Regions from separate parts of the Zoogloea sp. genome, predicted to be linked through region 2. Evidence: predicted binding sites of a transcription regulator. Region 2 holds the regulator's gene; each other region holds the start of a gene.

What was found. Region 2 encodes sigma-54, which starts transcription at its own class of promoters, with help from an activator protein. Its sites were predicted from a motif close to TGGCACGCTTNCTGCTNA; they were not measured.
Region 1: the regulator sigma-54 is predicted to act here: its motif matches at 1,800-1,817, upstream of ACE3RX_RS01045 (P-II family nitrogen regulator).
Region 3: the regulator sigma-54 is predicted to act here: its motif matches at 6,725-6,742, upstream of ACE3RX_RS07480 (dinitrogenase iron-molybdenum cofactor biosynthesis protein).

The regions. Positions count from the first base shown of each region.
Region 1 covers NZ_JAYSDK010000001.1:231,325-241,062, reverse strand. The annotation lists gene ACE3RX_RS01050 (ammonium transporter) at 1-1,344, opposite strand, end outside; gene ACE3RX_RS01045 (P-II family nitrogen regulator) at 1,355-1,693, opposite strand; gene ACE3RX_RS01040 (hypothetical protein) at 2,078-2,257, shown strand; gene ACE3RX_RS01035 (choice-of-anchor E domain-containing protein) at 2,525-3,664, shown strand; gene ACE3RX_RS01030 (GGDEF domain-containing protein) at 3,867-5,333, shown strand; gene ACE3RX_RS01025 (hypothetical protein) at 5,346-6,335, opposite strand; gene ACE3RX_RS01020 (hypothetical protein) at 6,354-7,142, opposite strand; gene ACE3RX_RS01015 (hypothetical protein) at 7,189-7,785, opposite strand; gene ACE3RX_RS01010 (DUF6644 family protein) at 7,797-8,270, opposite strand; gene ACE3RX_RS01005 (DUF6644 family protein) at 8,276-8,779, opposite strand; gene ACE3RX_RS01000 (DUF6152 family protein) at 8,798-9,223, opposite strand; gene ACE3RX_RS00995 (TonB-dependent receptor) at 9,290-9,738, opposite strand, start outside.
Region 2 covers NZ_JAYSDK010000007.1:99,032-108,769, reverse strand. The annotation lists gene pncC (nicotinamide-nucleotide amidase) at 1-41, shown strand, start outside; gene recA (recombinase RecA) at 257-1,288, shown strand; gene recX (recombination regulator RecX) at 1,314-1,766, shown strand; gene lptB (LPS export ABC transporter ATP-binding protein) at 1,753-2,475, shown strand; gene ACE3RX_RS06335 (RNA polymerase factor sigma-54) at 2,491-3,951, shown strand; gene hpf (ribosome hibernation-promoting factor, HPF/YfiA family) at 3,968-4,291, shown strand; gene ptsN (PTS IIA-like nitrogen regulatory protein PtsN) at 4,451-4,936, shown strand; gene hprK (HPr(Ser) kinase/phosphatase) at 4,905-5,840, shown strand; gene ACE3RX_RS06315 (PsiF family protein) at 5,966-6,268, shown strand; gene ACE3RX_RS06310 (FHA domain-containing protein) at 6,351-7,214, opposite strand; gene ttcA (tRNA 2-thiocytidine(32) synthetase TtcA) at 7,303-8,238, opposite strand; gene ACE3RX_RS06300 (pteridine reductase) at 8,306-9,055, opposite strand; gene ACE3RX_RS06295 (class I SAM-dependent methyltransferase) at 9,169-9,738, shown strand, end outside.
Region 3 covers NZ_JAYSDK010000009.1:31,082-40,819, forward strand. The annotation lists gene ACE3RX_RS07445 (HigA family addiction module antitoxin) at 1-24, opposite strand, end outside; gene cybH (Ni/Fe-hydrogenase, b-type cytochrome subunit) at 45-749, opposite strand; gene ACE3RX_RS07455 (nickel-dependent hydrogenase large subunit) at 760-2,550, opposite strand; gene ACE3RX_RS07460 (hydrogenase small subunit) at 2,550-3,641, opposite strand; gene ACE3RX_RS07465 (GNAT family N-acetyltransferase) at 3,926-4,423, shown strand; gene ACE3RX_RS07470 (methyl-accepting chemotaxis protein) at 4,420-6,036, opposite strand; gene ACE3RX_RS07475 (hypothetical protein) at 6,145-6,420, opposite strand; gene ACE3RX_RS07480 (dinitrogenase iron-molybdenum cofactor biosynthesis protein) at 6,779-7,525, shown strand; gene ACE3RX_RS07485 (hypothetical protein) at 7,549-7,815, shown strand; gene ilvD (dihydroxy-acid dehydratase) at 7,930-9,738, opposite strand, start outside.

The DNA of each region.
Region 1 (9,738 bases), on a different contig from region 2:
GGACCACACCACCGCGGTACCCACGCCCCAGGCCTGGGCGACCAGCTGGGCGCTCATGTCGTAGGGGGCGACGGCGTTGGCGACGTAGTCATAGACACCGGTGCCGCCCAGTTCGGGCGAGGCGAACACGCCGGTCAGCAGGGCGCCGAGGATGCCGCCGACGCCATGCACGCCGAACACGTCGAGGGTGTCGTCCATGCCGAGCATGCGCTTGAGGCCATTGACGCCCCAGTAGCACACCAGGCCGCCGAGCAGGCCCATGATGATGGCGCCCATCGGGCCGACCAGGCCGCAGGCCGGGGTGATCACGACGAGGCCGGCGATAGCGCCGGAGATCGCGCCGAGCATCGACGGCTTGCCCTTGAAGACCGCTTCGATCAGCGTCCAGGAGACGGTTGCCGCGCAGGTGGCCACCAGCGTGTTGAAGAAGGCCAGGCCTGCGGTGGCGCCGGCTTCCAGGGACGAACCGACGTTGAAGCCGAACCAGCCGACCCACAGCAGGGAGCCGCCGACCATGGTCATCGTCAGGCTGTGCGGGGCCATCGATTCACGGCGGTAACCGAGGCGCGGGCCGATCATGAAGGCGCCGATCAGCGCGGCGATACCAGCGTTGATGTGCACCACGGTGCCGCCGGCGAAGTCGAGGGCGCCCTTGTTGAACAGGAAGCCACCCACTTCAGCCGCTTTCTCGGCCGCTTCGGCGGAGGTGAAGGCGTCCGGGCCGGCCCAGTACCACACCATGTGGGCCATCGGGATGTAGGAGAAGGTGAACCACAGCACCATGAAGGCCAGCACCGCGGTGAATTTGATGCGCTCGGCGAAGCCACCGATGATCAGTGCCGGGGTGATCGCCGCGAAGGTCAGCTCGAAGGACGCGAAGATGTACTCGGGCAGCACGACGCCCTTGCTGAAGGTGGCGACCACGGTGTCCGGCGTTACGCCCTTCATGAACAGCTTGTCAAAGCCGCCGATGAAGGCATTGCCGTCGGTGAAGGCCAGGCTGTAGCCATAGACGGCCCACAGCACGCCGAGCAGACAGAAGATCACCAGCGTCTGCATCAGGATCGACAGCATGTTCTTGCTGCGGACCATGCCGCCATAGAACAGGCCGAGGCCCGGGGCAGCCATCATCACCACCAGCAGGGTGGCGGTGATCAGCCAGGCGGTGTCGCCCTTGTTGGGTACGGGGGCGGCCGCCGGCGTTGCAGCAGCAGGGGCCGCGCTGGCGGCGGCATCGACGGCGGCGCTGACGGTTGCGGCGGCTGCCGGCGCGTCGTCGGCCCAGCCGGGCATGGCGAAACAGAGTGCGAAAAGCAGGGTTGCCAGGGCAAGAATGCGTTTCATGGGAGCGCTCCTAAAGGGCTTCGAGACCGGCTTCGCCGGTGCGGATGCGGACGGCCTTCTCGAGGTCGAAGACGAAGATCTTTCCGTCACCGATCTTTCCGGTGGCGGCGGCCTGCTCGATGGCGGCGATGGCGCTTTCCAGCACATCGTCGGGGACGGCGACTTCCACCTTCACCTTGGGCAGGAAGTCCACGACGTACTCGGCACCCCGGTACAGCTCGGTGTGCCCCTTCTGACGGCCGAAGCCTTTCACGTCGGTGACGGTGACGCCGTTTACGCCGACGGCATTGAGGGCCAGGCGGACCTCGTCGAGCTTGAACGGCTTGATGATTGCGCTAATCCATTTCATTGGAACCTCCATGGGAGGCCCGGCGACCGCAAGGAAGCCGGACGGGATGTGGGCGGGTTTTTCATAGGCGGTATTGCATGTAAAGAACAAAAGTTTCATGCAAAGAAAAGCACGAGCTATGCCAAGCCACAATCCCTACAAAACCAAGGGATTTAACAAAATGAAAATGAGATCCACGCACTAAAAAACGGCGCGGAGGTCAAAACTGCACCAAGTCGGGCAACCGGAATGGGGGGAGACGTGACGGGAAGGCGTCGGGAAAACGACAAAAAAGTCGCAAACCGGCGTGGAGGGCAGGCTGTATCCTGTTTAATACGTAATACGGTAATACTGGTATGTCGTTTGCTTAAATTGAACCGTATCTATGTTGAGGAGGGGTACGACATGTTCTCTACACTATGGCAGTACTGCCTGACCCGCCTGCGTGCCGGCCAGGCCTGGATCTCAGAGACGACCTGCAATTCCCGCTCGGCGCGCCTGGCGACGATGGGCTTGCAGGGACCCACGGAGCGTGATGCAGGGGCGGATGGCCTGCACATGCAGCAGTTCGGCGGCTGGCGCTGAACCGACCCGACCGTGATGAACCCGCCGCGTGGCTGGCTGCCCGGCGGGTTCGGTCTTTTCTGAAGGTGGACTTTCGGCGAGCTGTCGGGAGTCTTGAAAATCTGAAACTTTTGCCAAATAAATGTGAAAACGGCAGATTCGCCGTGAAGTTTTCCCTCCTGGGAAATGGGGTTCGTCTCTATCGTCGAGGCCATCCCGGCAGTCACCACGCAGCAACGGGACCCAACCACTACTGCGTCAGCGACTCAACCCACAGGAGTTCACTTCATGACCAAGCCTTCTGCAGCACCGCGCCTTGCCGGCGTGCTCAAAACAGCGGCACTTGGCGCCTGCGCCATGGCGCTGCCCTTGTCCGCCCATGCGCTGGTGGTCACCACCGCCGATGTCAGCTTCAACGACAGCGCAACGGTTAGTGATGGAAAGGCGGGCGGTGCCACCACACAGAACAACGTGGCGGTTGGCAGCAGCAGCATCGCCCAGTTCGATGTCAGCCTGGGCGTGCTGACCGGCGCTACCATCAACATGAACTCGTCCCGCACCCTCTCTGTTGCCACGACGGCGACGGCAGGCGGTGGCAACGGCGCGAACAACAGCGTGCATACCCAGGGCTCCGGCAGTATCGGGGCGGTGGTCACGGCGCCTGGCGTGACCCGCACCTTTTCCACGCTGAGTGCCGCGGATACCTGCAGTGGCCTGCGCAAGGGCGCCTGCAGCGATGGCGCGACCACTGCCAGCATGGCCACCAATCTGACCGGAGTTGTCAACGCGTCCGATCTGAATGCCTACGTGGGGGCCGGCTCGGTGCTGGTAAGCCGTAGCGCCTCGTCGCTGACCGCCCACCAGACTGGTAGCGCATTCACCGGCGCTGAGACGACCACCGCGACGGCCAGCTGGTCCGGCACCGTGGGTGCCACCTATTCCTACCTGTTGCACGCAGCCCCGCTGATCAACGGTTCGAGTTCGTCCATCGTGACCCTCGATCTGGGGACTTTCCTGACCGGCACGCCGGCCAGCCTGCTGTTCACCGTCTCCAACCTGTCCGGTGATCGCGCCGGTCTGGATCTGGATGCGATCAATGCCAGCGGTGATACCGGTGTGCTGTTCACCGACTTGTCCACCTTCAGTGAGCTGAACCCTGGCGATTCCCTGTTGTTCTCCGCCATGCTGGATACGGCGCTGCCGGGTACCTACGCCAGCCACTATCAGCTCGCCATGTCGGATGCCGATGTCGGGGCTGCATCCAGCCGGAGCAGCTATACGATGGACCTCTATCTGACCGCCAATGTGCAGGCGCCGCTGGTGCAACTCCAGGGCTTTGGCTTCAACGTCGTGCCGGAGCCGGCGAGTCTCGCGCTGGTCGGGGTAGGCATCGCCGGCTTGGGCTGGAACCGCCGTCGGCGGAGCTGAGCAGGCAAGGCGGCCAGGTCGCCCCGGTAAGCGGGGTGGCTGTTTCACGGGGGCGTGTCGCGGCAGCGGCGCGCCCTTGCCGTTTCCGCCGGGCGGATCCGTGTAGTGCACAAAGCGTGACTTATTTCACGCTGGGCGACCGAGGGTAGGGTCTTATTCTTGAGCCCTCTTCATGGTCAAGCCGACCGCGCGGGGAGCCATCATGTCTTTGACGATGTCCGGACTCACCGATAGCGCGCTGCCGGATCCATCCGCGGACAGCCCCCTGTTCCTGTCGACGCTCACCGCCAGCCCGCGTGAAAAGCGGCTGGCGCTGGCCGTCCTGCTGCTGTCCCTGCTGGTGTTCGCACTACTGGCGCCGTTTGCCAGGGTGTCGCTGACGCCGATCTGGGGCTTCATCCCGTGCTATGAGTCGTGGCTGGTGGTCACCGATCTGATCACCGCGGCGCTGCTGTTCAGCCAGTATTTTTCCTTCAATTCCCGGGCGTTGTTCGTGCTGGGCTGTGGCTACCTGTACGTGGCCTGCATGACGGTGGCCCATGCGCTGAGTTTTCCCGGGCTGTTCACGCCCACAGGCTTGCTGGGGGCCGGCCCCCAGAGCACGGCCTGGCTGTACATGTTCTGGCACGGCGTCTTCCCGCTTTTCGTCATTGCCTATGCGCGTTTCAAGGGGCGGGATTTCGTGTCTTCCACTCTGCCGCGCCGTCCGCGCCTGCCCTTCATGGCCGCCGGGGCGGGAATGGTGGTGCTGAGCGCCGCATTTACCGCGCTGGCCACTGCCGGCCAGGATCTGCTGCCGGAGCTCATGGACGGCGATCGCTACCGTTCGTCGATGTCGCTGGCGGTGGCCTTCGTATGGGCTTCGAGCCTGCTGGCGCTGGCTGTGCTGTGGTTCAGTCGGCCCCATTCGGTGCTCGACCTGTGGTTGATGGTCATGGTGTGCGCGTCGCTGATCGATATTGCGCTATCGGCGATGCTCAACGGTGGGCGCTTCGATCTGGGCTTCTATGCGGGGCGGGTGTACGGCCTGCTGGCTGCGAGCTTCGTATTGCTGGTGCTGCTGGCGGAAAGCGGCATCCTGTACCGCAAGCTGGTCCAGGTGACCGAAGCGCTCAAACGCCTCACCACCCAGGATGCACTGACCGGCATCGGTAACCGGCGTGCCTTTGACGGCACCCTCGACTTGGAACTGCGGCGGGCGATGCGCAGTGGCCAGCCCTTGTCGCTGCTGATGATCGACGTGGATCACTTCAAGGACTTCAACGACCACTTTGGCCATGTGGAGGGCGATCGCTGCCTGCAGATGGTCGCCAAGACCCTCAACGTCGCGGTGGTCCGCGCCGCCGACATGGTGGCGCGCTATGGCGGCGAGGAATTCGTGGCGCTGCTGCCGGGTACCGATGCCGCCGCCGCCGCACTGGTGGCGGAGCGCCTGCGGGCGGCGGTGGAGGCCTTGCGCATCGTGCACCGCGGTACCCTGGAGAGCAGCCGGGTGACGATCAGCATCGGCGTGGCCTGCCTCCATCCGGTCTGGCCTGCCGCAGGCACAAGGCAGGAAGTGGGTTATCCGGCTGGCCTTGACCTGGTGGAGCGCGCCGACCGGGCGCTGTATGCCGCCAAGACAGCCGGTCGCAACCGGGTGGTGGTGGCGGAGCCGGCACCGGGGTGATGCCGGGTTGCCTTACTTGGCGGCGGCGCTGGGCAGGTGGGCGTGGCCGCTGTTGAACTCGATGCAGGCGCGCTCCTCGGCGTATTCGATGATCACCTCCTTGCCGGCGTGCTTGGCCTCGCGCACCGCGTACACCACCGGGCGCGGCTTGTCGGCCTCGGTGTACTTGCGGATCGGCACCGTCACCGTGAACGGGCGGGTCAGTACCGTCGGGTCGGTGATGCGCGCCTCGTAGTTGTAGCGCTTGCCGTTGGCGTCGAAGGTGTAGCGCTCCTCGATCTTCACGTTCTCGCTGACGAACTCGCCGCTGCGCCCGAACTTGGATTTGCCGTTGTAGTTCGAGATGCTGACCACCAGCGTGTTGCCCTCCCAGCGGCCGCGGGAATCCCCGTTCCATAGCTTGATGTTGTCGGCAAGATGGGGCTTGTTGTCCAGGTGGATGATGCGCGTGCCCTGGTCGAACAGGAACACGACGTAGCCCGGATACTGGTAGATCTCGTGGCCGTGCATGTACAAGGCCTGCGGGATGCCCGGCGGCGCGCAGCGGGCCAGCGGGTCCACGTACTCGGGCTTGATCGGGTTGGCGTAATAGGCCTGGTATTCCTGGACCTTGGCGCGGGCCCAGGGCTGGTAGGGCACCTGGCCGTCGGCGGGGTCGCTGACCCGGCTCGGGGCGCGCTGCTCCCGCGGTGGCAGGTTGCGCTGGCGCTCGCCGGTGGAGATGCCCTCCGGGTCGGTAAGGTTGAGGTAGCTGCCGAAGGCCGGGCCCCAGAAGCCGCTCACGTCGGGCTGGCCGTCGGGCAGGCGCGGGCCCTGCCACGGGCCGGCGGGAATCTTCGGGATGCTCTTGTCCACCACCGGGGCCGCCGCGGCAGCCGGTTGGGTGGGTGTGTTCTGGGCGTGGGCTGCGCCAGTGGCAAGCAGGCTGGTGGTGGCCAGCAGCAGCGCGGCGGTACGGGGGCGGGATCGGGTGGAGGTCCGGTCGGTCATGTGGGAGTCCATCGCAGGCGTTTTCCTTCCTCAGTTCTTGTCGCGCTTGGGCGGGTAGTACTGGTCGAAATCGAGGGTGAAGCGGTAGTCCTCGATCAGCTGGAAATCTTTCTCCCGGTGACGGTGGAGGATCACGCCGAGGGTCCACGGGCGGCTATAGACCTGGGGATCCTCGAGGGTCGCCTTGTACTCGATGGTGTTGGCGTCCAGATAGGTCCACCGTTCCACCACGTGCAGGTCGTTGCTGTGGAAGTTGCCGGCCCGGTCGAGCCAGGTCTGGTCGGTGAAGTTGCGTGCATCCACCACCAGCGTGTCGCCGTCCCAGCGGCCGCGGGAGTCGCCGGACAGCAGGTCGCCGATCACGTCCGGATGCTCGGTCTGGTTGGTGTGGATGGTGCGTACGGTATGGCCGAACTGGAACACCAGCTTCAGGTCGCGGGGGCGCTGGAAGATCTGGAAGGGTTCGGGGTAGTAGATGCCGCGTGGCACGCCGAGGGTCCAGCCCTTGGTGCGCGGGTCGGCAGTCTCGCGGGCCTCGAAGTTCTGTTTCTTCTGGGCCAGGGCCTGGGGCAGGTAGGGGATGAACTTGCCCTCGATGACGCCGGCGCCGGGGGCGGCGTCCTTGCGGGCAGCGTGGGGTTCGAGGTCGTCGTCGGCCGGCGTGAGGGTCTGCCAGATGCCGGAAAAGTCGGGCTTGCCGTTGGGCAGGCGCGGGATCGCGTCGTGGGCAAAGGCCAGGTGGCTCGCCAGCAGCAACAGGCCGGCGGCGAGCAGGCGGGCGCCACGGGGCGGCCGCGCGGGGATCGGTGCGTCGGTCAAGACGTTTATCTCCTGTGGATTGGTGGGGCGGCGTGGGCCGCCGCGCTTACTTGGTGGCGGGGGCTGGCGTACCCGCCAGCTCCGGTGGGCGCTTGTCGTTGGGGTACCAGAAGACCCGGTGGCAGGCCTCGCAGGCCTGGTCGATGGCACCGCCGGCGATGGTGAAGCGCTCTACGCTGCGCGCATCGATGGCGGCCAGCGCCTCCTCGGCGGCCTGCTGCAGGTGGCGCGCGTGGGCGACGAAGCGTGGGCGATCCTTGCCGATCAGCGCACCGATCTCCTCGGGCTTGAGGATGCCGGCGACGTGAGCGTCCTCCAGCTGCTTGCCGGGATGGGCGATCGGGCGGCCCTCGACGGCCAGCAGGTTGGCGGCCTCGGCGAGCTGGATTGCCAAGTGGCGGACTGCGCTCCAGTCTTCGTCGGTGCGCGGCTGCTTGTCCTCGACGCCCTTGGCGGTGACGGTGCTGGAGACGGACTCCCACAGGGCGTCGGCGCTGGGATCGACGATGGACTGCATGATTTCCTGGACCGACGCGGTCGGGCGGAAGGCCGGCTCGGCGGCCGCCTTCGGCGCATCGTCCCGGCAGCCGGCCAGGCCAATGGCGGCCAGCAGCGCGAGGGCGGATAGCGTGGGCTTGAACATGGCCGGGCGCCTCACACGAAACCGATGATGCGGCCGGCCAGCGCGGCGCCGAACCACGCGCCGAGGCCCAGCACAATGCTGACGCGGGCCCGCGCCGGCGACGGCTGGGCACTGCGGCTGACCGGGCCGAGCAGGAGCAGCTGGATCAGTACCGCGGCAGCCAGCAGCCCGAGCTTGGCGATGAACACCGGTTTGTAGAAATACAGCAGCGGGCTCGCCGAGAACATCAGGATGCCGCTCGCCACGGCCAGCGCCAGGCCGAGCCAGATCAGCCGGTTGGCCTCGCGGGCGACCGAGGGCAGCGGCTGGCGCCCGAAGGCCAGGCCCAGCACGCGCAGGCTGACCAGCGCGAGGGAGGCCAGCAGCAGCACGAAGCCGAGGACGTGGATGATCTGCAGTCCAGCGCCGACCAAGTGGTCGGCCTTGCTGACGGAGTGCGCGAAGGCGCTGTTCTGCAGGTCGGTGAGAAGTTCGCGGATGGGCATCGCAATTACCAGGCAGGAATGTAGGGAATCAGGCGGCCGCAGACGATCACCAGCGTCCACAGCACCAGCGAGGCCAGCCCGGCCAGCTGGGCGTTGGCCGGCAGGGCACCATGCTGGGCGTTCTGCACCGCCGGCTGGCGGGCGATGACGAACTCGAAATACAGCGCGTTGAGGCCGCCGAGCACGATGAAAGCCAGCTTGAACGGGAAGGGTGGGCTCGCCACCAGCGTCGCCGCCTCGGCCCAGAACAGCAGGCCGCCGGAGATGAAGATCGCCGCGAAGCCGCCCAGCACGTAGGGGCGCAGGTGGTGCAGCACGTCGTTGAGCGGCACGTGGCGCAGGAAGACGCCGAGCAGGCGCAGGTCGGTGAGGAAGATCAGCCCGACGGAGATCGACAGGCCGATCAGGTGGATGCCTTCGATGATCGGGAAGGCCAGCGACGATTCCGCGATGGCGACGCCGATGCGGGTGCCTTCAATGGACTGGGCAAGTTCAAGGAGGGAAGCCATGAGCAGGGGACTCGTGTCTTAGCGGGCCGCCGTCGGCGCGTCGCCGGCGCCGCCGGTGAAGAAGCTGCGCCCGTCGGCCAGGGTCACGCTGACCGCGTAGCCGAGTGGGCCACCGTTCTTGGCGCGGTAGCCCTTGATGCGGACTTCGGAGCCAACTGGCAGCTCGGTGCGGGTCAGGCCCTTCTGCTGCAGTGCCAGCGGTGTGCCGAACTCGGCGCCCCAGTTGGTCACGCTGCCGTCAGCGTTCTTCACGTCGAAATACAGCCAGCTGTGCGGATTGACCCATTTGGCCTTGGTGACGGTGCCTTTCAGGTCGATCGGCTGGTCGGCGTCGAATTCCGCAGCGAAGGCATGGTGGGCGTGGGCAGGGCCGGCGGCGGCCAGCAGCACGATGGTGGCCAGCGCGCCCAGGCGGGAGCGGGAGGGCTTGAACGGGGTGTGCATCGGATTCTCCTTTTTTCGGGGGAGCGCCCCTCTCCCGTGGGGAAGAGGGGTGGCGGGACGGAGGGGTCAGTACAGCGAGGCGCTGATGGTTACGCCGAACCAGCGCGGGATGCCCGGCTTGTAGCTGTTCCAGCTCGGCTGCAGGCTGGTGTCCTCGTTGAAGAGGTTCTTCACCACGAAGCTCACGTCGAACTTGTTGTCCTGGCGGCCGACGCCGATGGCCAGGTCCGCCACGCCAAAGCTCTTGGTCTTGCTGTAGCGGGACAGGGTCGGATCGGCGTAGTAGCTGCTCTGGAAGTTGTAGTTGAGGTTGGTGTGGAAGACCTTGTTGCCGAGGATCGGGTAGGAGAAGTCGCCGAACAGGTTGCCGCTGAACTTCGGTGCGCCGGCCAGGGTTTTGCCGCTGGCGTCGAAGTAGGGCTGGTTCGGGTCGCCGCCCAGCTCACCGGGGTTGGCGGCGAACTTGAAGTCCTTGTAGCGGGCGTCCGTGTAGGCGCCGGCGAAGCGCAGCGTGG
Region 2 (9,738 bases):
TCATCTTCGCCCTCGAAGAGCTGCTCCGCCGCTACCGCTGAAGATCTCCGACGCTGGCGCGCACAGCACAAAAAAGTCAACCGGCATACGGTTTGCGATATTGCTGAGCAATTTCGCTGGACGCCCGCCAGTGACTGTATAAAATAACAGCATCGCCACATGCCTCGTGGTGAAAATTTGCTGCGGCACCTGCGTCCACTCCTACGCAAACTCTGTGCCATAATCTCCAAAACCCTTATCACAAGGATCAAGACAAATGGATGACAACAAGGCTAAGGCCCTCGCCGCTGCCCTTTCGCAGATCGAAAAGCAGTTCGGCAAGGGCTCGATCATGCGCCTCGGCGACGGCGAGGTAGAGCATGACATCCAGACTGTTTCCACCGGCTCCCTGGGCCTCGACATCGCCCTCGGCATCGGCGGTTTGCCCCGTGGCCGGGTTGTCGAAATCTATGGTCCCGAATCCTCCGGCAAGACCACGTTGACCCTGCAGGTCGTCGCTGAAATGCAGAAGCTCGGCGGCACCGCCGCCTTCATCGACGCCGAACACGCGCTGGACGTCACCTACGCCCAGAAGCTCGGCGTCAATATCGGCGACCTGCTGATCTCCCAGCCGGACACCGGCGAACAGGCCCTCGAGATCGCCGACATGCTGGTGCGTTCCGGCGGCGTGGACGTGGTCATCATCGACTCCGTCGCCGCCCTCACCCCAAAGGCCGAAATCGAAGGCGAGATGGGCGACCAGCTGCCTGGCCTGCAAGCCCGTCTGATGTCCCAGGCCCTGCGCAAGCTCACCGCCAACATCAAGCGCACCAACACGCTGGTGATCTTCATCAACCAGATCCGGATGAAGATCGGTGTGATGTTCGGCAGCCCGGAAACCACCACCGGCGGGAACGCGCTCAAGTTCTATGCGTCCGTGCGCATGGACATCCGCCGCATCGGCACCATCAAGAAGAACGACGAGGTAATCGGCTCCGAGACCAAGGTCAAGGTCGTCAAGAACAAGGTCGCCCCGCCGTTCCGCGAGACCCTGTTCGACATCCTGTACGGTGAAGGCACCTCCCGCGAGGGCGAGATCATCGATCTGGGCGTCCAGCACAAGTTCATCGACAAGTCCGGCGCCTGGTACGCCTACAACGGCGAGAAGATCGGCCAAGGCAAGGACAATGCCCGCGAGTTCCTGAAGAGCAACCCGCACATCGCCCGCGAAATCGAGAACAAGATCCGCGTGGCGGTTGGTCTGCCCGAAATGGCGGTGATCAGCTCCGCCGGCCAGGCGGCCGCCTGAAGCCCGGGGCGTCCGGAGAGCCGGCCTGATGGCGATGAACCTGCATGAGCGCGCGCTGCGCTGCCTGGCCCAACGGGAGCACTCCCGCATGGAGCTGGCACGTAAGCTCGGCGCACTCGGCAGCCCCGAGGAGGTCGATGCCGAGCTCGACCGCCTCGTGGACCTTGGCCTGCTGTCCGACGCCCGCTTCGCCGATGCCTATGTGCGCGCGAAGGCCAGCCGCTTCGGCGCCGCCCGCCTGAAACTGGAACTGAGCCGCCGTGGCGTGTCCGCCGAACTGATCGGCGACGCAATCGAGGAAAACACCACAGACAGCGAACTCGAACGCGCGCGCGACATCCACCGCCGAAAGTTCGCCACGCCGCCCGCAGACGCGCGAGAATGGGCACGGCAGGCGAGATTTCTTCAAGGTCGCGGCTTTTCCACCGAAATCATTCGTAGAGTCCTGAAAGAACAACCCGGCGATGAGCCTGCTTAAAGTCAGCAACCTGCGCAAGAAGTACAAGGCCCGCACGGTCGTTCACGACGTTTCCTTCAACGTCGGCAGCGGCGAGGTAGTGGGTTTGCTCGGCCCCAATGGCGCAGGCAAGACCACCTGCTTCTACATGATCGTCGGCCTGGTGGCCGCCGACGGCGGCGAGATCACCCTCGACGACGAGGTGCTGACCCATCGGCCCATCCACCAGCGCGCGCGCCTCGGGCTGTCCTACCTGCCGCAGGAGATGAGCGTCTTCCGCAAGCTGACGGTAGCCGAGAACATCCAGGCTGTACTTGAGCTGCAGAACCTTTCCAAGCCGCAGATCGCCAGCCGCCTCGACGAGCTGCTGAACGAACTGGGCATCGATCACCTGCGCGACAGCACTGCGATCTCCCTGTCCGGCGGCGAACGCCGGCGCTGCGAAATCGCCCGCGCGCTGGCCACTGACCCACGCCTGATCCTGCTGGATGAACCCTTCGCCGGCGTCGATCCGATCGCCGTCATCGACATCCAGAAGATCATCCGCTTCCTGAAGGACAAGGGGATCGGTGTGTTGATCACCGACCACAACGTCCGTGAAACCCTTGGCATCTGCGACCGTGCCTTCATCATCAACGCCGGCGAAGTGCTGGCCAGTGGCCGCCCGGACGAGATCGTTCATAACGAACAGGTCCGCCAGGTGTACCTTGGCGAGCACTTCAGGCTCTGAGGCCCGATACGACTCATGAAGCCCAGCCTCCAGCTCAAACTCTCCCAGCATCTCGCGCTGACGCCCCAGCTGCAGCAATCCATCAAGCTGCTGCAGCTGTCGACCCTCGAACTCAACCAGGAGATCGAGAAGATCCTCCTGGAGAACCCCATGCTCGAGCGGGAAGAGCCCGAGGGTGACCTCGGCTCGAGCCGCGTCGAGGCACCCGGCCCGCTGGCGCCGGCCGGCAGCGAGGCCGCCCACGAACGCGAGCAGGAGCAATCCCGCGAGGCTGAGCGGGAACGCGAGCCGGATCACGATTTCGACAACGGCGGCGAAGCTGGCGAATGGGCTGCGGCTGGCAGCGGCGGACAACGCGACGACGACGACGAGACCGACTTTCAGGAATTCCAGGCTGCCGTGCCGTCCCTGCGCGACCACCTCGACGCCCAGGTCGCTCTCACGCCCCTGTCCGACCGGGACCGGGCCCTGGTGCGTTTCCTCATCGAGGCACTCGACGACGACGGCTACCTCAGCCAGGACTTGGCCGATCTGCTGCCGCTGCTCCCGCCCGAACTGGAAATCGAGCTCGACGACCTCAAGATCGCTCTCCGCCAGATCCAGAGCCTTGACCCAGCCGGCATTGGCGCCCAAGACGTGGGCCAGTGCCTGGCCCTGCAACTGCACACCCTGCCCACCAGCGAAGCCCGCGACCTCGCCATCGCCATCGTCAGCGAACATCTCGAACTGTTGGCCGCCCGCGACTTCCTGAAGATCAAGCGCGCACTGCGCTGCAGCGACGACACCCTGCGCGAGGCGCATGCCCTGATCCTCGGCCTCAACCCGCGCCCCGGCGCCCAGTTCTCCCAGGCCGATACTCGCTACGTGGTACCCGACGTGGTGGTCCGCAAGCAGCGCAGCAACTGGGTCGTCAGCCTCAACCCGGATGCGATGCCGCGCCTGCGCATCAACCAGCTGTACGCCCAGATCCTGCGCGACAACCGCGGCGCCAGCGGCTCCCTGTCGAGCCACCTGCAGGAAGCGCGCTGGCTGATCAAGAACGTGCAGCAGCGTTTCGACACCATCCAGCGAGTTTCGCAAGCGATCGTTGACCGCCAGCGCCAGTTCTTCGATTATGGCGATGTGGCAATGCGTCCGCTTACCCTGCGGGAAATTGCCGAACAGCTGGATCTACACGAATCCACCGTTTCGCGAGTGACCACCCAAAAGTACATGGCCACGCCGCGGGGCATTTTCGAATTCAAGTATTTTTTCGGCAGTCACGTTGCCACCGACAGCGGTGGGGCTGCTTCCTCGACGGCGATTCGGGCGCTGATTCGCCAGCTCGTGGGGGCGGAAGACAAGAAGAAGCCCTTGTCCGACGCGAAGATTGCCGAGTTGTTGGGCCAGCAGGGTATCGTCGTGGCACGTCGGACAATTGCAAAATACCGCGAGTCCCTCGATATTCCGCCGGTCAGTCTGCGCAAAACCATCTGACAGAAAGGTAGCAACCATGAACCTCAACATCACGGGGCATCACGTCGAAGTTACGCCGGCCATCCGCGAGTACGTCACGACCAAGCTCGATCGCGTAATCCGCCACTTCGACAACGTCACCAGCGTCGGCGTGATCCTCTCGGTGGAAAAGCTGCGTCAGAAGGCCGAAGTCACCGTGCACGTGCGCGGCAAGGACATCTACGTCGAGAACGAAGATGCCGACATGTACGCAGCCATCGACGGGCTGATCGACAAGCTCGACCGTCAGGTCCTGAAGTACAAGGACAAGACCAGCGACCACGGTCACGACTCCCTGAAGCAGCACCTCGCCGAGTCCTGATTCCCGGCGCTAAGTAATACGCTTTTCCCCGGGACCGTTGTGGCTATAATGCGCCCCAATTGACACAACGGCCCCGGCGGCCCTCGCCTCCGGATCTTCCTGAATCGCCTTTCACCGGCAACCTGTGTCGGCCCGCTCCGCACACGGGAGAGTCCTCGCATGAACCTCATCGCCAAACTTTTGCCGCCGACCAATGTGGTCGTCGGACTCGAGGCGAGCAGCAAGAAGCGTGCTTTCGAGCAAGCCGGCCTGCTGTTCGAGAACAACCACGGCATCGGCCGCAGCACCGTCTTTGACAGCCTGTTTGCCCGCGAGAAGCTCGGCTCCACCGGCCTTGGCCAGGGCATCGCCATTCCCCACGGCCGCATCAAGGGCCTCAAGGAAGCGCTGGGAGCCTTCATCCGCCTCGCCGACCCTGTCCCCTTCGACGCCCCCGACGGACGCCCCGTCTCGATGCTGTTCGTGCTGCTGGTTCCCGAACAGGCCAACGAGCACCACCTCCAGCTGCTGTCCGAGCTAGCCCAGATGTTTAGCGACCGCAATTTCCGCGAGCAACTGATGAGCGCAGCCGATGCACAGGCTGCCCATGCCCTTTTCGCCCAATGGGGCAGCCATGCGTCAGACGACGGTCAGCCGGCTGTTTGACGACAACCTGGAGCGCCTGCGGCTGCGCCACATCTGCGGCAGCCTGGCGACCCGCATTTCGGTCTCGGAAGACCGTATCTGGCCTGCCGACATGGTCGGCCACCTCAACCTGATCCACCCGGACCGCCTGCAGATCCTCGGCTCCTCCGAGCTCGCCTGGGCCCGCCGCCAGACCCGCGAGAAGGTCATCCACCACGTTCGGGAAATCCTCTCCTACGCCCCGCCGGCCCTCATCGTGGCCGACGACGAAGAGATCCCGAGCATCATCCGCACCCTCTGCGCGAACGAGGACATTGCCCTCTTCGCCAGCCCGCTACCCTCCGCGAACGTCATCGACCTCCTGCGTAACTATCTTTCGCGCCAGCTGGCCGAACGAGTCGCGCTGCACGGGGTACTGATGGACGTGCTGGGCCTCGGGGTGTTCATCACCGGCGACTCCGGGGCCGGCAAGTCGGAACTGGCGCTGGAGCTGATCTCCCGCGGCCACGGCCTCGTCGCCGACGATATCGTCGAGTTCTCGCGCATCGCCCCAACCGTGCTGGAAGGGCGCTGCCCGGAGCTGCTGCAGGACGTCATCGAGGTGCGCGGTCTTGGCATCCTCAACATCCGCACGATCTTCGGCGAGACCGCTTGCCGGCGAAAGATGAAGCTCAAGCTGGTGGTTCACCTTCAGCGCCGCCAGCCGGGCCAGGAAGACCCCCTGCGGCTGACTTTGGATGGTGAGCAGCAGCCGATCCTCGGCGTACCGGTGCGCCGCGTCGTGCTGCCGGTGGCCGCCGGCCGCAACTTGGCCGTATTGCTCGAAGCCGCGGTGCGTTCAACGATCCTGCTGCTGCGCGGCATCGACTCGACCCAGGAATTCGTCGACCGCCAGCGTCGTGCGATGGAAGAGAGCGGCTTCTAGCCGCCCTGTCACATCCGGTCGCAAACAAAGCACTGGCGCGCCTCTCCGCTGTCAACAGTTTGTCCCGCGCTGCGTTTATGATGCATGCGCAGTACCGACAAACCGTCCATACGAGGAGTGGCACAATGAAAAAAATGATCCTGAGCGTCGCCGTTTCCCTGTTTGCTGCCAGCCTGGCGCCCGCAGCCTTTGCTGCGACCGCCCAGCAAAACAAGATGAAGGAATGCAATGCCTCCGCCGCCGACAAAAAGGGCGATGAACGCAAGGCCTTCATGAAGGACTGTCTGTCGGCCAAACCCGCCGCTGCCGCCAAAGATGGTAAGACCACCCAGCAGGACAAGATGAAGTCCTGTAACAAGGAAGCCGGCGAGAAGGCCTTGAAGGGTGATGAACGCAAGAAGTTCATGAGTAGCTGCCTGAAGGGCTGAGCGGCCGCCAGGCCGGCTTTACGCACATGAAAAGGGCCGCAAGAGCGGCCCTTTTTCTTTTGAGCAGGAAGCAGTGGACTGCTCAATCCAGGGCGAAGGCGACCACGTCCGACATGTTGTCGTTGACGGAAAAACCACAGCCGATGTGCCCCTTCTCACCGAGGATGAATTCCTCGCGCTTGACGCAATGCTCGGGCGTGCCCTCCTCGAGCAGGAAGGTACCGTTGGTGCTCGAATCGGCCAGATAGAACAAGCCATTCCGCAGCTCAAGGCGGGCGTGCCGGCGGGACACGCGCGGATCGGAAATCACGATATCGTTGCCGGTATCGCGCCCAAACAACAGCGCTGGCCGAGTCCCGTCAACCACCCAGTTCTGCCCGCGGTAGCTGACGCGCATCTGCTTCTGGGCATGCTGGGCCTCCTGGCGCAGCTCGGCGGGGCTCGGCGGCGGCGCCTCTCCGAGTTCGAGAACCGGGATGGGCATTTCACCCAGGCTGTCTTCCGCATGCCCCAACAGGCGCCGCAGGGAGGGCGTCAATACCCGCCCAAGGTTTTCCGACACCGCAATGCTGTCCGGGCCATGGCTCTCGACTAGCAGCACAGCGAGCTTCTCGGCATCCAGCCCAAGCCCTTCCGCCTCCGTCTCCAGCACCACGCCAGCCTTCAGTACCAGCTTAATGCCGCTCATCGGCGGCAAGGCGCGCACCCGCTCCCGCATCTCCCGGGCCGCCAGCAGGGCCGAATCGGCATCCGGGAAATGGGCTACCAGGGAGTCGCTCTTTACCGCAAAACCAAGCGCCTGATAGGCCTCCGCGCAGCGGGACATGCGGTTCAGACTGCGCTCGACCGCGTAGGCAGCCTCGGCCTCGCCCAGCTTTTCGGCAAGGTGAACGCCGCCGGCGATTTCAGCAAGGAGGAGGCAAGGCACCTTGGCGCGATCATGCATGCTGGACGGCTCCGCGATCTGCAGCGGACAGCTTGGGCTGGCACCGGAGCTGTCGGCTCCCGGCGGGGGCAGGACGGTGACTCATCAATCAGTTCTTCCAGATTCCGATCGGAATGGCTGCCTTGTCGTCGGCATGAGCCGGCAGCTCCGGGTTGTCGAAAACAATGTCGCCCTGTTCGACCTGGGTATCCCGCGACACATTGCGGAAGTCGAACAGCTCCGCGTCCGCCATATGCGACGGCACGATGTTCTTCATGGCCGTGGCGATCGACACGATACGCCCAGGGAAACGCTCATCCCAGTCGCGCAGCATGGTCTTGATCTGCTTGCGCTGGGCATTTTCCTGGCTGCCGCACAGGTTGCACGGAATGATCGGGTACTCCATGCCCCGCGCAAAACGCTCGATGTCCTTCTCCGAGCAGTAGGCCAGCGGCCGGATGACTACGTTCTGCCCGTCGTCACTGACCAACTTGGGGGGCATGCCCTTCATCTTGCCGCCGAAGAACATGTTCAGGAACAGGGTCTCGATCATGTCATCGCGATGGTGGCCAAGGGCGATCTTGGTCGCGCCGACTTCCTTCGCGGTGCGATAGATGATGCCCCGCCGCAGGCGCGAACACAGTGAGCAGGTCGTCTTGCCTTCCGGAATCTTGTCCTTGACAATTTTATATGTATCTTCGGTAACGATCCGGTATTCCACCCCGATGGATTCGAAGTACGCCGGCAACACGTGATCCGGAAAACCGGGCTGCTTCTGATCGAGGTTCATCGCGACAATGCGGAAATCGATCGGCGCCCGCTCCCGCAGCTCCATCAGCAGGCTCAGCAGGGTGAACGAATCCTTTCCGCCGGACATGCAGACCATCACCACATCACCGTCCTCGATCATCCGGTAATCGCCAATGGCCTCGCCCACCTTGCGCATCAGGAACTTCTTCAGGCGCAGGAAGGTGTTGGAATGACGGCTTTCCGTCTCGGGCTGATCAACGGCCTGGTTGGCAAGGGCTGGCACTACATTTTCCATGTCAATTAAATTTCCGAAAATTATAGTCCGATCGCCTCAATGCCGATCGGCATAAATGTTAATTAGCTCAAAGGTGGGCGCTGCGGCCACCGTCCACCGACAGGATCTGCCCGGTCACATAGGGCGCATCGAACAGCAGGAAGCGCACCGTGCGGGCGATGTCGGCCGGCGAACCGACCCGCCCCAGCAGCGTATGGGCGACGATGCGCTCCCGCTCCAGCGGCGGAAACTGCCCGTCGTCGGGCCACTCGATCGCCCCCGGCGCAACACCGTTCACCCGTACTCGCGGCGCCAGTTCCAGCGCCAAGGCACGGGTCAGGCCGAGCAGTCCGGCCTTCGCCGCACAGTACAAAGGGTAGCCCTTCAAGGGCCGCTCGGCGTGAATGTCGACGATATTGACGATCGCCCCGCCGCTCGCCGTCAGGTGGGGGGCCGCCGCCTGGGCAAGAAACAGAGGTGCCTTCAGGTTGGAACCGATAAGGTCGAACCATGCCGTTTCGTCGATATCCCCCAGGGCCGTCGGAAAAAAGCTCGATGCGTTGTTGACCAGCCCATCAAGCCTACCGAAATGACCCACGGCGGCCTCCACCAGGCCCGGCAGCGCCGCACCATCGAGCAGGTCAGCGCACAGGGCTACGGCCGAGCCGGGACGCCGCCCCCCGAGGTCGGCGACCAGGCCCTCGGCCTCGTCGCGGGAATGGCGATAATGCACCACCACCTGCGCGCCGGCGGCGTGCAGGCAACGCACGATTTCGGCGCCGACGCGCCGTGCGCCTCCCGTCACCAGCACGACCGGGGCGATCGGATCTTCAATCATGACTACCAGGGGAGCAAATCCAAGCGAAGGGCGTAATCATACGGCCCCCGACCCCTCGACGGTGCACTGCAACGAACGGGTAAAATACAGATTTTCCCCTATCCGCCCCCGCCATGAACCTGCCCCAGCCCTCCGCCGACGCCCTCGAACAGAGCGCACGCCTCGTTTCCCGCCTGCGCAGCCTGATCGAGGCCCAGGACGGCTGGATCTCCTTCGCCACCTACATGGCCGAAGCGCTGTACACGCCTGGCCTCGGCTACTACAGCGGCGGCGCCCACAAATTCGGCCCCGGTGGCGACTTCATCACCGCGCCTGAACTGACCCCGCTGTTCGGCCAGGCACTGGCGGCCCAAGTCCAGCAGGTCATGGAATTGTCGGCGCCCCACATCATCGAGGCCGGCGCCGGCACCGGCCTGCTGGCCGCCGACCTGCTGCTCGAGTTGGAACACCGCGGGGCGCTGCCTGAAAGCTACGGCATCCTCGAAGTCTCCGGCGAACTGCGCGAACGCCAGTTCGACACGCTCGCCGCCAAAGCGCCCCATCTGGCCTCCCGGGTCCGCTGGCTGGACAGTCTGCCTGAACACTTCTCCGGCGCACTGGTCGCCAACGAAGTGCTCGATGTAATGCCAGTGCACCTCGTCGCCTGGCGACCGGACGGCATCTTCGAGCGTGGCGTGGCCCTC
Region 3 (9,738 bases), on a different contig from region 2:
GGGGAGGGAGACCTTGCGGGTCATTGCGCGAGGGTGCGCAACACTCAGTCCTTGAACATCCGCCAGCCCGAGATCATCGTCGAGATCAGGCTCTGGCGGCTCATGATGTCCTCGCGGATCGCCGCGTAGATGTGCACGACAGCGAAGCTCATCATGATCCACATGCCCAGCCGGTGCAGGCTGTGGGTCTGCATCGAGCCGCCGAGCATGGGAATCACCCAGCCAAACAGGCGATCCGCCCACGAGCCGAGGCCCAGCCCCTCGCCATATAGAGCGAAGCCGGTGCAGAGCATGCCGAAGGCCAGCACGGTGAAGAAGAAGAACATCATCAGCTGGGCCATCGGGTTGTGGCCGACGTATTTCTTCGGCTGCTTTTCGAGGAACAGATACCAGCGCAGCTCGAAGAACACCTCGCCCCACCAGTGACCGTTAAAGATCGGCAGCTTGAAGATCTGGCGCGAATGGTGGTTCCCGACGAAGGCCCAATACACCCGCCCGGCCAACCCCACCGCGAAGATGTAGGCTGCAGCGAAATGGGCAAAGCGGATGTAGCCGAGCAGAAAGTTGTCGGACGCCTCACCCGGCATCGTCGGCAGCGGCTTGCCGATGAAGTAGCCGCTAACCGCCAGCACCACCATCGCCAGCGCGTTGATCCAGTGCCACAGGCGCACCGGGGCTTCATACACGTAGATCGAGCGTACCTGCCGGCCGTGCCTTTCGGCCTCCAGCATGTCCTGTTGTGACAGCATGATCAGCTCCTTAACGGACCTTGACTGACGCCATTTCCTGCCCATCCGGCGCCATCACGTGGGTGGAGCAGGCCAGGCAGGGATCGAAGGAATGCAGCGTGCGCAGGATCTCCAGCGGCTCGTCGGGCTTGGCCACAGGGGTGTTCATCAGCGAAGCCTCGAAGGCGCCGATCTGCCCCTTGTCGTCGCGCGGACCGCCGTTCCAGGTGGTCGGCACCACGGCCTGGTAGTTGTCGATGCGGCCGTCCTTGATCTTGATCCAGTGCCCCAGCGCGCCGCGCGGTGCCTCGGTGAAGCCAGCACCCTTGGTTTCGGCCGGCCACTTGCTGGGCTCCCACTTGTCGATGTTGGCGGTGTTGAGGTCGCCGGCCTTCAGGTTGGCGATCAGCTTGTCGAAGAAGTAGCGCGACTTGTGCGCCGCCCACGAGGCTTCCAGGCCCCGCGCCGCGGTGCGGCCGAGGGTTGAGAAGATCGCCTGCAGCGGCAGGCCGAGATCGGACAACAGCTTGTCGACGGGCTCCTTGAACTCCGGGTTCTTCTGCACGTAGCCGATCACGTAGCGGGCCAGCGGCCCCACTTCCATCGCGTTGCCGCGCCAGCGCGGCGCCTTGATCCACGAATACTTGCCGGCCTCGTCGAGGCTCTCGATCTTGGTCTTGGTTCCCTTCGTATTCTTGCCGAGCTCGAAGTGCGGCTCGGTGACCCCATCGAAGGGGTGCAGACCCTTGGACTCGTCGGCGTACTTGTACCAGCTGTGGGCGACGAATTCCTGAATCTGCTCCGGGTCCTTCAGGTCCACCTCGTGGATCTTGGTGAGGTCGCCACCGATGATCGCGCCGCGCGGCAGCAACAGGCTGGAGGCAGAGTAATCGTTGGCCTTGTCCGGGATGTCGCCGTAGGACAGCAGCGCCTGGGACGAGATACCGCCACCGTAGGTCCAGTCCTTGTAGAAGCTGGCGATGGCCTTCAGGTCGGGGATGTAGACGTTGTCGATGAAGTCGATGCAGCGGTCGATGATGGAGCTGACCAGGTTCAGGCGCTCCATGTTGATCGCCCCGACCGCGCCGGTGCCTTCCAGGTTGATCGCGCAGGGCACGCCGCCGACCAGCCAGTTCGGGTGCGGGTTCTTGCCGCCGAAGATGGTGTGAACCTTGACGATGTCCTTCTGGAAATCCAGCGCTTCCAGGTAGTGGGTCACCGCCATCAGATTGGCTTCCGGCGGCAGCTTGTAGGCCGGGTTGCCCCAGTAGCCGTTCATGAAGGGGCCGAGCTGGCCGGATTCGACGAACTTCTTCAGGCGGTTCTGCACATCGCGGAAATAGCCCGGTGAGGACAGCGGCCAGCTGGAAATGCTCTGGGCCAGCTCGGAGGTCTTCTTCGGATCGGCCTTCAGCGCCGACACCACGTCCACCCAGTCCAGCGCGTGCAGGTGGTAGAAATGCACCAGGTGATCGTGGATGTACAGGTTGAGCTGCATCAGGTTGCGGATGATGTTGGCGTTCTCCGGAATCTGGATCGCCAATGCATCTTCCACCGCGCGCACGGACGTCAGCGCGTGGGTACCGGTACACACGCCGCAGATCCGCTCGGTGAAGGCCCACGCATCGCGGGGGTCACGGCCCTTCAGGATCACCTCCAGCCCGCGCCACATGGTGCCGGTGGATACCGCGTTGCGGATCACGTTCTTGTCGTCGATGTTCACCTCGACGCGCATGTGGCCCTCGATCCGGCATACCGGATCGACCACCACGCGCTTGCCGGAGTTGTCGAGCTTGAAGCCCTGGGTTTCAAGCACAGTCATTATTTATCTCCCGAATTCTGATTGTCGCCCTGCTTGTCGCTGCGGGCCCGCGCCAGCGCCGTCACCGCGGCATGGGCAGCAACCGCTGCGCCGACCACGCCGGCCGCCGTGCCGCCGACCTTGTCGGCATTGCCTTCAACGGCGAACTGCTTGATGTCGGTGACGCGGTCGTAGAAGCTGCCCTTGTCCCAGAAGCCGTCTTCCGAGCAGCCGATACAACCGTGGCCGGACTGCACCGGCCAGCTCACGCCGCCGTTCCAGCGCATCGACGAGCAGGCGTTGTAGGTAGTCGGGCCCTTGCAACCCATCTTGTAGAGGCAGTAGCCCTTGCGCGCCGCGTCGTCGTCCCAGTTCTCGACGAACTGGCCGGCGTCGAAGTGGGGACGGCGGTAGCACTTGTCGTGGATGCGCTGGCCGTAGAACATCTTCGGGCGACCCTGGCGGTCGAGTTCGGGGATTTTGTCGAAGGTCAGCATGTAGGTGACCACACCGGTCATCACCTCAGCGATCGGCGGGCAGCCAGGCACGCGCACGATGGGCTTGTCGGTGATCACCTTGTGCACCGGCGTCGCGCGGGTCGGGTTCGGCTTGGCGGCCTGCACGCAGCCGTAGGACGCGCAGGCGCCCCAGCTGATGATGGCCTTGGCGTCGGCGCAGGTTTCCTTCAGCACTTCCACGAAGGGACGGCCGCCGTGGATGCAGAACATGCCGTCCTCGTTAAGCGGCGGATTGCCTTCGACAGCGACGATGTAGTTGCCCTTGTACTTCTTTTTGACCTCTTCGATGATCGCCTCGGCCTGGTGGCCGGCGGCGGCCATCAGCGTGTCGTCGTAGTCGAGGGACAGCATCGACAGCACCACGTCCTTGGTCAGCGGGTGGGCCGAGCGGATGAAGGACTCCGAGCAGCAGGTGCACTCCAGACCGTGCAGCCAGATCACCGGCGTACGCGGCTTGTTTTCCAGCGCGTGGGCGATCTTGGGTACGAAGGCGCTGCCGAGGCCCAGCGAGGTGGCCGTCAGGCTGCAGAATTTCATGAAGCTGCGGCGCGTGATGCCTTGCCGCCGCAGCACTTCGTAGAACGTTTCAGTCATGGATACCAACCCCCTGGTGGAACATCGGGCCCGGATATGTTCTGATCTATCGCGACGCAAGCGGGCCGGCACGGTCGCACATGGCGAGAGGGGATTTAACAAAAAGCGTGCCCAGTTTCGGCAGGCCATAAAAACCCTTATCCGACAAGGCCTTATTGTTTTTCAGCAGAGCATCGCGCCGACCGCGCCGAGAGACTGGTAATCGACTGACCGGTCAAACGGAAACCAGGCATCCACTTCGACGCAAGCCAAACGACATAAACCCGAGTTTTCCGATACCCACGATGAGCGACCTTTCCATCCAGCCTGTTGACTTCGACGACACAGCCCAGCGCAACGACTTTCTCGACCTGCTCGACCATTACATGCGCGGCCCCACCGGTAGCGGCCAGGCCATGAGCAACGAGCTGCGCACGCGCCTGCCGGACGAGTTGCGCCGCCGCCCGACCGTGCTGAGCTTCATCGCCTACTGGAACAAGAAAGGGGAGCGGCAGGCCGCCGGGCTGATCAACTGCGTGGAAGGCTTCTCCACCTTCGCCTGCCGGCCGCTATTGAATGTGCACGACATCATCGTGCATGAGGACTTCCGCCGCCGCGGCATCGCCACGGCGCTGCTGGCCCACGCCGAACAGGTAGCGCGGGAGCGGAACTGCTGCAAGCTGACCCTCGAAGTGCTCGAAGGCAATACCGGCGCCCGCCAGGCCTACCTGAACTGCGGCTTCGCGGGCTACCAGCTCGACCCGGCCATGGGCCAGGCCTTGTTCATGGAAAAGAAGCTCTAACCGAGACGGAAACGGCGCACGCTCTCTTCGAGATCAACGGCGACGCGGGCCAGCGCCTCGACTTCACGCAGCGTTTCGACACTGGCCTGGTGGTTCTCGTCGCCCATACGGCTGATGCCATTGATTTGCTCGGACAGCGCGTCACAGGCATGGTGCTGCTCATGCATTGCGGTACTGATCGATGCCACCAGGCCATGCACTTGCCCCACGATCGCCTCGAGTTCCGCTATCGCCGCCTTCGCATGACTCACCTTATCGACGCTGCTGTCCGCCATTTCGACTGTTTCCGAGACGCTCTGGACCGCACCTCGGCTGCTCTCCTGCAGGCGCGAAATCATGGAAGCGATTTCCTGCGTGGCCGCCCCTGTCCGCTCCGAGAGCTTGCGCACCTCGTCGGCAACGACTGCGAACCCCCGCCCCTGCTCACCCGCCCGGGCAGCCTCGATCGCAGCATTCAGGGCCAGCAGGTTGGTCTGATCCGCAATATCCTTGATGGCGGTGACGATCTGGGAAATTTCATCTGACTGCCCTCCCAGTTGCCCGATGATCTCGGCGGATGCCTGCATCCTGGCAGCCATATCTCCGATCACTGCTTCCACGTCCCCTATCCGGGCAATCGTGCGCTGGGCTCCCTCGGTACTTGCGCTGGCCAGCCGACCGGCCTCGGCCGCGTTCCGGTCCACGTCACCAATGCTGCGCGTGAGGTTGCCAATAGCTCCGGCCATCGCCACCGAGGCGTCGTTCTGGGCGCGGGACACACAGGTCACGGCATCCGAATTTCCCCGCACCACATCAACGGTGTTGCTCAAGCGATCGGCGGTATCCCGCACCTTTCCAATTTCCGCCGACAGGTCTACCTGCATGTTCTGCATTGCGGCAAGCAGGCTGGTGCCATCATCGCCCTGCGAAAGCGGAACTCTTTCGGACAGGTCGCCATGGGCAATGCGCCGCACCACCGTCACGGCCACGGCCGGCTCACCGCCGAGCTGCCGTAAAAGCCCCCGACTGATCCAGGTCGTAACCGCCAAGCTGAACAACAGCAAGACAGCTCCCAGCGCAAAAGCCTTTGCCCGCGCATTCTTGTACCCTTCATCGAGAATCTGACGGGTTTCCTGGGCACGCTGGCGAGCATCCTCGCGGGCCTTCAGCAAACCTTCCCGCAGGACCCGCCAGCGCGGCGTTTCATCACCAACCAGATAAGCCTTGGCTGCTTCCAGTTCTCCGCGCTTGACCCGCCCCAGCACCTCATCCCGCAGTGGATGCCAGGCCTCGGCCGCAGCCACGATCTCCCGGCTACTCGCCATTCCATCCGCCCTGGCGACCGCTTGCATCGCTTCGTCAAATTGCGCCCGAGCCTTGTTGTAATTCGCATAACCCTTTTCATTGGCTGGATCGAGAAGGATGTTGCGTAGCGCCTGTCCGATCTGCAGTCCTTGAGAATAGGCGTCGCCGAGATTACGTTCGAGCGCGAGATCGGAATCAAGAAAACGGGTGATTCGTCCCTGATTCCAGTCCATCTGCAGAAGCAGCGCGCCAACAGCGGCAATGAACAGGAGTCCGTTCAGGAGAAGAAGCAGAAAAAGACGAGTTTTGATCGACAGTCGGGCGAACATGATCCGCGAGGCGATTTTGCGGAACCGCCAGAAAAACGAGGAATATCACTTTATCGACATATTCCCATGGATTCTTGACGGTCCGACACATCACGTGACACAGGTCACTCAAGCCATTTCAGGCGGTACCCACTCCATCTCGTGGGGAAATAGGCCAACGCTGCTCACCGCCGTCGTTTCCACGCAGTTCCACCACATGGTCACCCAGGCGCGCCCCTCCTCGTCGATCTTCTCCACCTCGGAGATCGCCCCGACCATGAACATGATCATGTCCAGCTCGTCCTCGTCCATGTCCGGGTCCGGCGAGACGGAGAGGATCCGCACATGTTCGCCCACGGTGACCGCCCGGCCGTTCCTGTCCTTCACGCTAACGCTTGCATCCATGTGGGTCTCCCGCTGTCGCGTTGTCGAAGACCGCCCCAATGCGGCGGTGTCGAACAAGGCAAAGCAAGCTTCGAACCACGCCCTCCCAGGCCCGGATAGCGCCCCCGACACGGCATTCCGCCCCCCCCTTGACGCCCGCGGCTTGTCGGGAAGGCGACATCCCGCAGCCACTTTCCTGCCACGGCGGACGCGGGCTTTGTCGTTGAAACGACACATCGCCGGCCCCTGAACGGGCTCTAGCATCCGGCAACTTCCGCTTTGCCGACAAGCACTTGAACCGCACACCGGACACCACCCCGGGAGCTGGCACTGTATCTGCTGATACCTGGGGAAACATCACAAGCAAGCGGAGTCCCCCATGGAAAAACCCGAAAAGATCACCCGTGAGGCCGCCCTCCGGGTGGCCCTTGCCGCGCGGGCCATGCCCAACATCGGCCTGACCCGCCTGATCGAAGTGCTGCAGGAATGCCTCGGCGACACTATCGACACCGAGACCCTGCGCAACATCACCGTTACCCACCTGAAGACCGGCTTCGGCAGCCTCGACGGCGAAGAGGATGGCGAAGACATTGGCATTGGCCTGGAGGCCATGAAGCTGGCCGTGCGCATCCTGTGGGGCGACGCGGACGACGATGAAGGACTGCCGCCCCTCGAGCCCTACAACGAGGGCGACATGCCCGGTTCGGTGCGCGTCGCCATCGCCTCCGACTTCGGCCTGGCGCTCAACGGGCACTTCGGCTCCTGCCTGCGCTTCCTGGTCTATCAGGTGTCACCCACCGAGAGCCGCCTGATCGATGTCCGCCACACCGCCGAGGCGGATTTCGCGCCAGATAAGAACCTGTTCCGCGCCCAGCTCATCGGCGACTGCCACGTGGTGTACGTGGTTTCCGTCGGCGGCCCGGCAGCGGCCAAAATCATCCGTGCCGACATTTATCCGATCAAGTTGGCAGAAGGTGGCCCGGCGGACGAGGTGATCGCCAAGTTCCAGCACGCGATGGAGAACTCGCCACCGCCCTGGCTGCTGAAGATCCTCGGCGTCGCTGCGGAAAACCGGCTGCGCAACTACGGCGCCAACCGGGCAGCCGACGACGTTCACGCGGACTGAAAACCGTTCCTGGAGGACACGCCATGGCCAAGCCGAAACCCGACCACTTCGAGGCCACCGCCGCGCTTATCAGCAACGCCATCGGCACGGCCCGCGTCTTTGGCGAGAACCCACGCATCACGCGGCTGGTGGCCAGCAGCATCGGCCGCTTCGCTGCCGAGCTGGACAACGCGCCGGATGCCATCGCCGCTGGCCCCCAGCTGATCAGCTACGCCCTCGCCCAGATCAGCGAGCAGGACGCGCTGTTCGTGCCCAAGCTGCACGCCTCGCTGGAGGAACTGGGCCGCTGAAAAGGCGGCGCGCCCTGATCTGCCCCCACGAGAGCGGGGCGTTCCAGCCGCGAGCCACCACAAAAACAAAGCCCGGCTTTCGCCGGGCTTTGTTGGATCACGCGAAAACCTGACTCAGCGCTGGATCTGCGTCACGTCGCGCACCGCGCCGGTATCGGCACTGGTGGTGAGCGCCGCGTAGGCCTGCAGCGCGGCGGACACGTGGCGGACGCGGTTGGCCGGCTTCCAGCCACGGGCGTCCTGAGCGGCGCGGCGGGCCGCCAGCACCTCGTCGGACACCGCCAGGTTGATGCGGCGGTTGGGGATGTCGATCTCGATGGTGTCGCCCTCTTCCACCAGGCCGATCGCGCCACCGCAGGCCGCTTCCGGCGAGGCGTGGCCGATGGACAGGCCAGAGGTGCCACCGGAGAAGCGCCCGTCGGTAAGCAGCGCGCAGCTCTTGCCGAGGCCCTTGGACTTCAGGTAGCTGGTCGGGTAGAGCATCTCCTGCATGCCGGGACCGCCCTTCGGGCCTTCGTATCGGATCACCACCACGTCTCCGGCGACGATCTGGTCACCGAGGATGCCGGCCACGGCGTCTTCCTGGCTCTCGAACACGCGGGCACGGCCGGTGAACTGCCAGATCGACTCGTCGACGCCGGCGGTCTTCACGATGCAGCCCTTCTCGGCAATGTTGCCGTACAGCACGGCGAGGCCGCCGTCCTGGCTGAAGGCGTGCGCCTTGTCGCGGATCACCCCGTGGCTGCGGTCCAGGTCCAGCTCGTTCCAGCGGCGATCCTGACTGAAAGCCACCTGGGTCGGCACGCCGCCCGGGGCAGCCTTGTAGAAGTTGAAAACGCCGCCGTCATGAGCCTTCATCACGTCCCAGGTCGCCAGCGCCTCGCCGAGGGTCTTGGCATGGACGGTGGGCAGGTCGGTGTGCAGCAGGCCAGCGCGGTTCAGCTCGCCGAGGATGCCCATGATGCCGCCGGCGCGGTGCACATCTTCGATGTGCACGTCGGACACGGCCGGCGCCACCTTGCACAGGCAGGGCACGTGGCGGGAGATGCGGTCGATGTCCTGCATCGTGAAGTCCACGCCGGCTTCCTTGGCGGCGGCCAGCAGGTGCAGCACGGTGTTGGTGGAGCCACCCATCGCCACGTCGAGGCTGATGGCGTTCTCGAAGGCCTTGAAGCTGGCGATGGAGCGCGGCAGCACGGACTCGTCATCCTGCTCGTAGTAACGGCGGGCCATGCCGACGATGGTACGGCCAGCGCGCAGGAACAGCTGCTCGCGGTCGGCGTGGGTAGCGACCACCGTGCCGTTGCCCGGCAGGGACAGTCCCAGCGCCTCGGTCAGGCAGTTCATGGAGTTGGCGGTGAACATGCCGGAACAGGAACCACAGGTCGGACAGGCGGAACGCTCGACGGCGTCCACTTCCTCGTCGGAACAGCTGCTGTCAGCGGCCTTGACCATCGCGTCGACCAGGTCGAGGGAGATCACCTTGGCTTCCCACTTGACCTTGCCGGCCTCCATCGGGCCACCGGACACGAAGATCGCCGGGATGTTGAGGCGTAGCGCGGCCATCAGCATGCCCGGAGTGATCTTGTCGCAGTTGGAGATGCACACCATCGCGTCGGCGGTGTGGGCATTAACCATGTACTCCACGCTGTCGGCGATCAGGTCGCGGGACGGCAGGCTGTAGAGCATGCCGCCGTGGCCCATGGCGATGCCGTCGTCGATGGCGATGGTGTTGAATTCCTTAGCGACGCCGCCGGCAGCCTCGATCTCCCGCGCGACCAGCTGGCCCAGATCCTTCAGGTGCACGTGGCCCGGCACAAACTGGGTAAAGCTGTTGACCACGGCGATGATCGGCTTTTCGAAATCGCCGTCCTTCATGCCTGTGGCGCGCCACAGGGCGCGGGCGCCGGCCATGTTGCGACC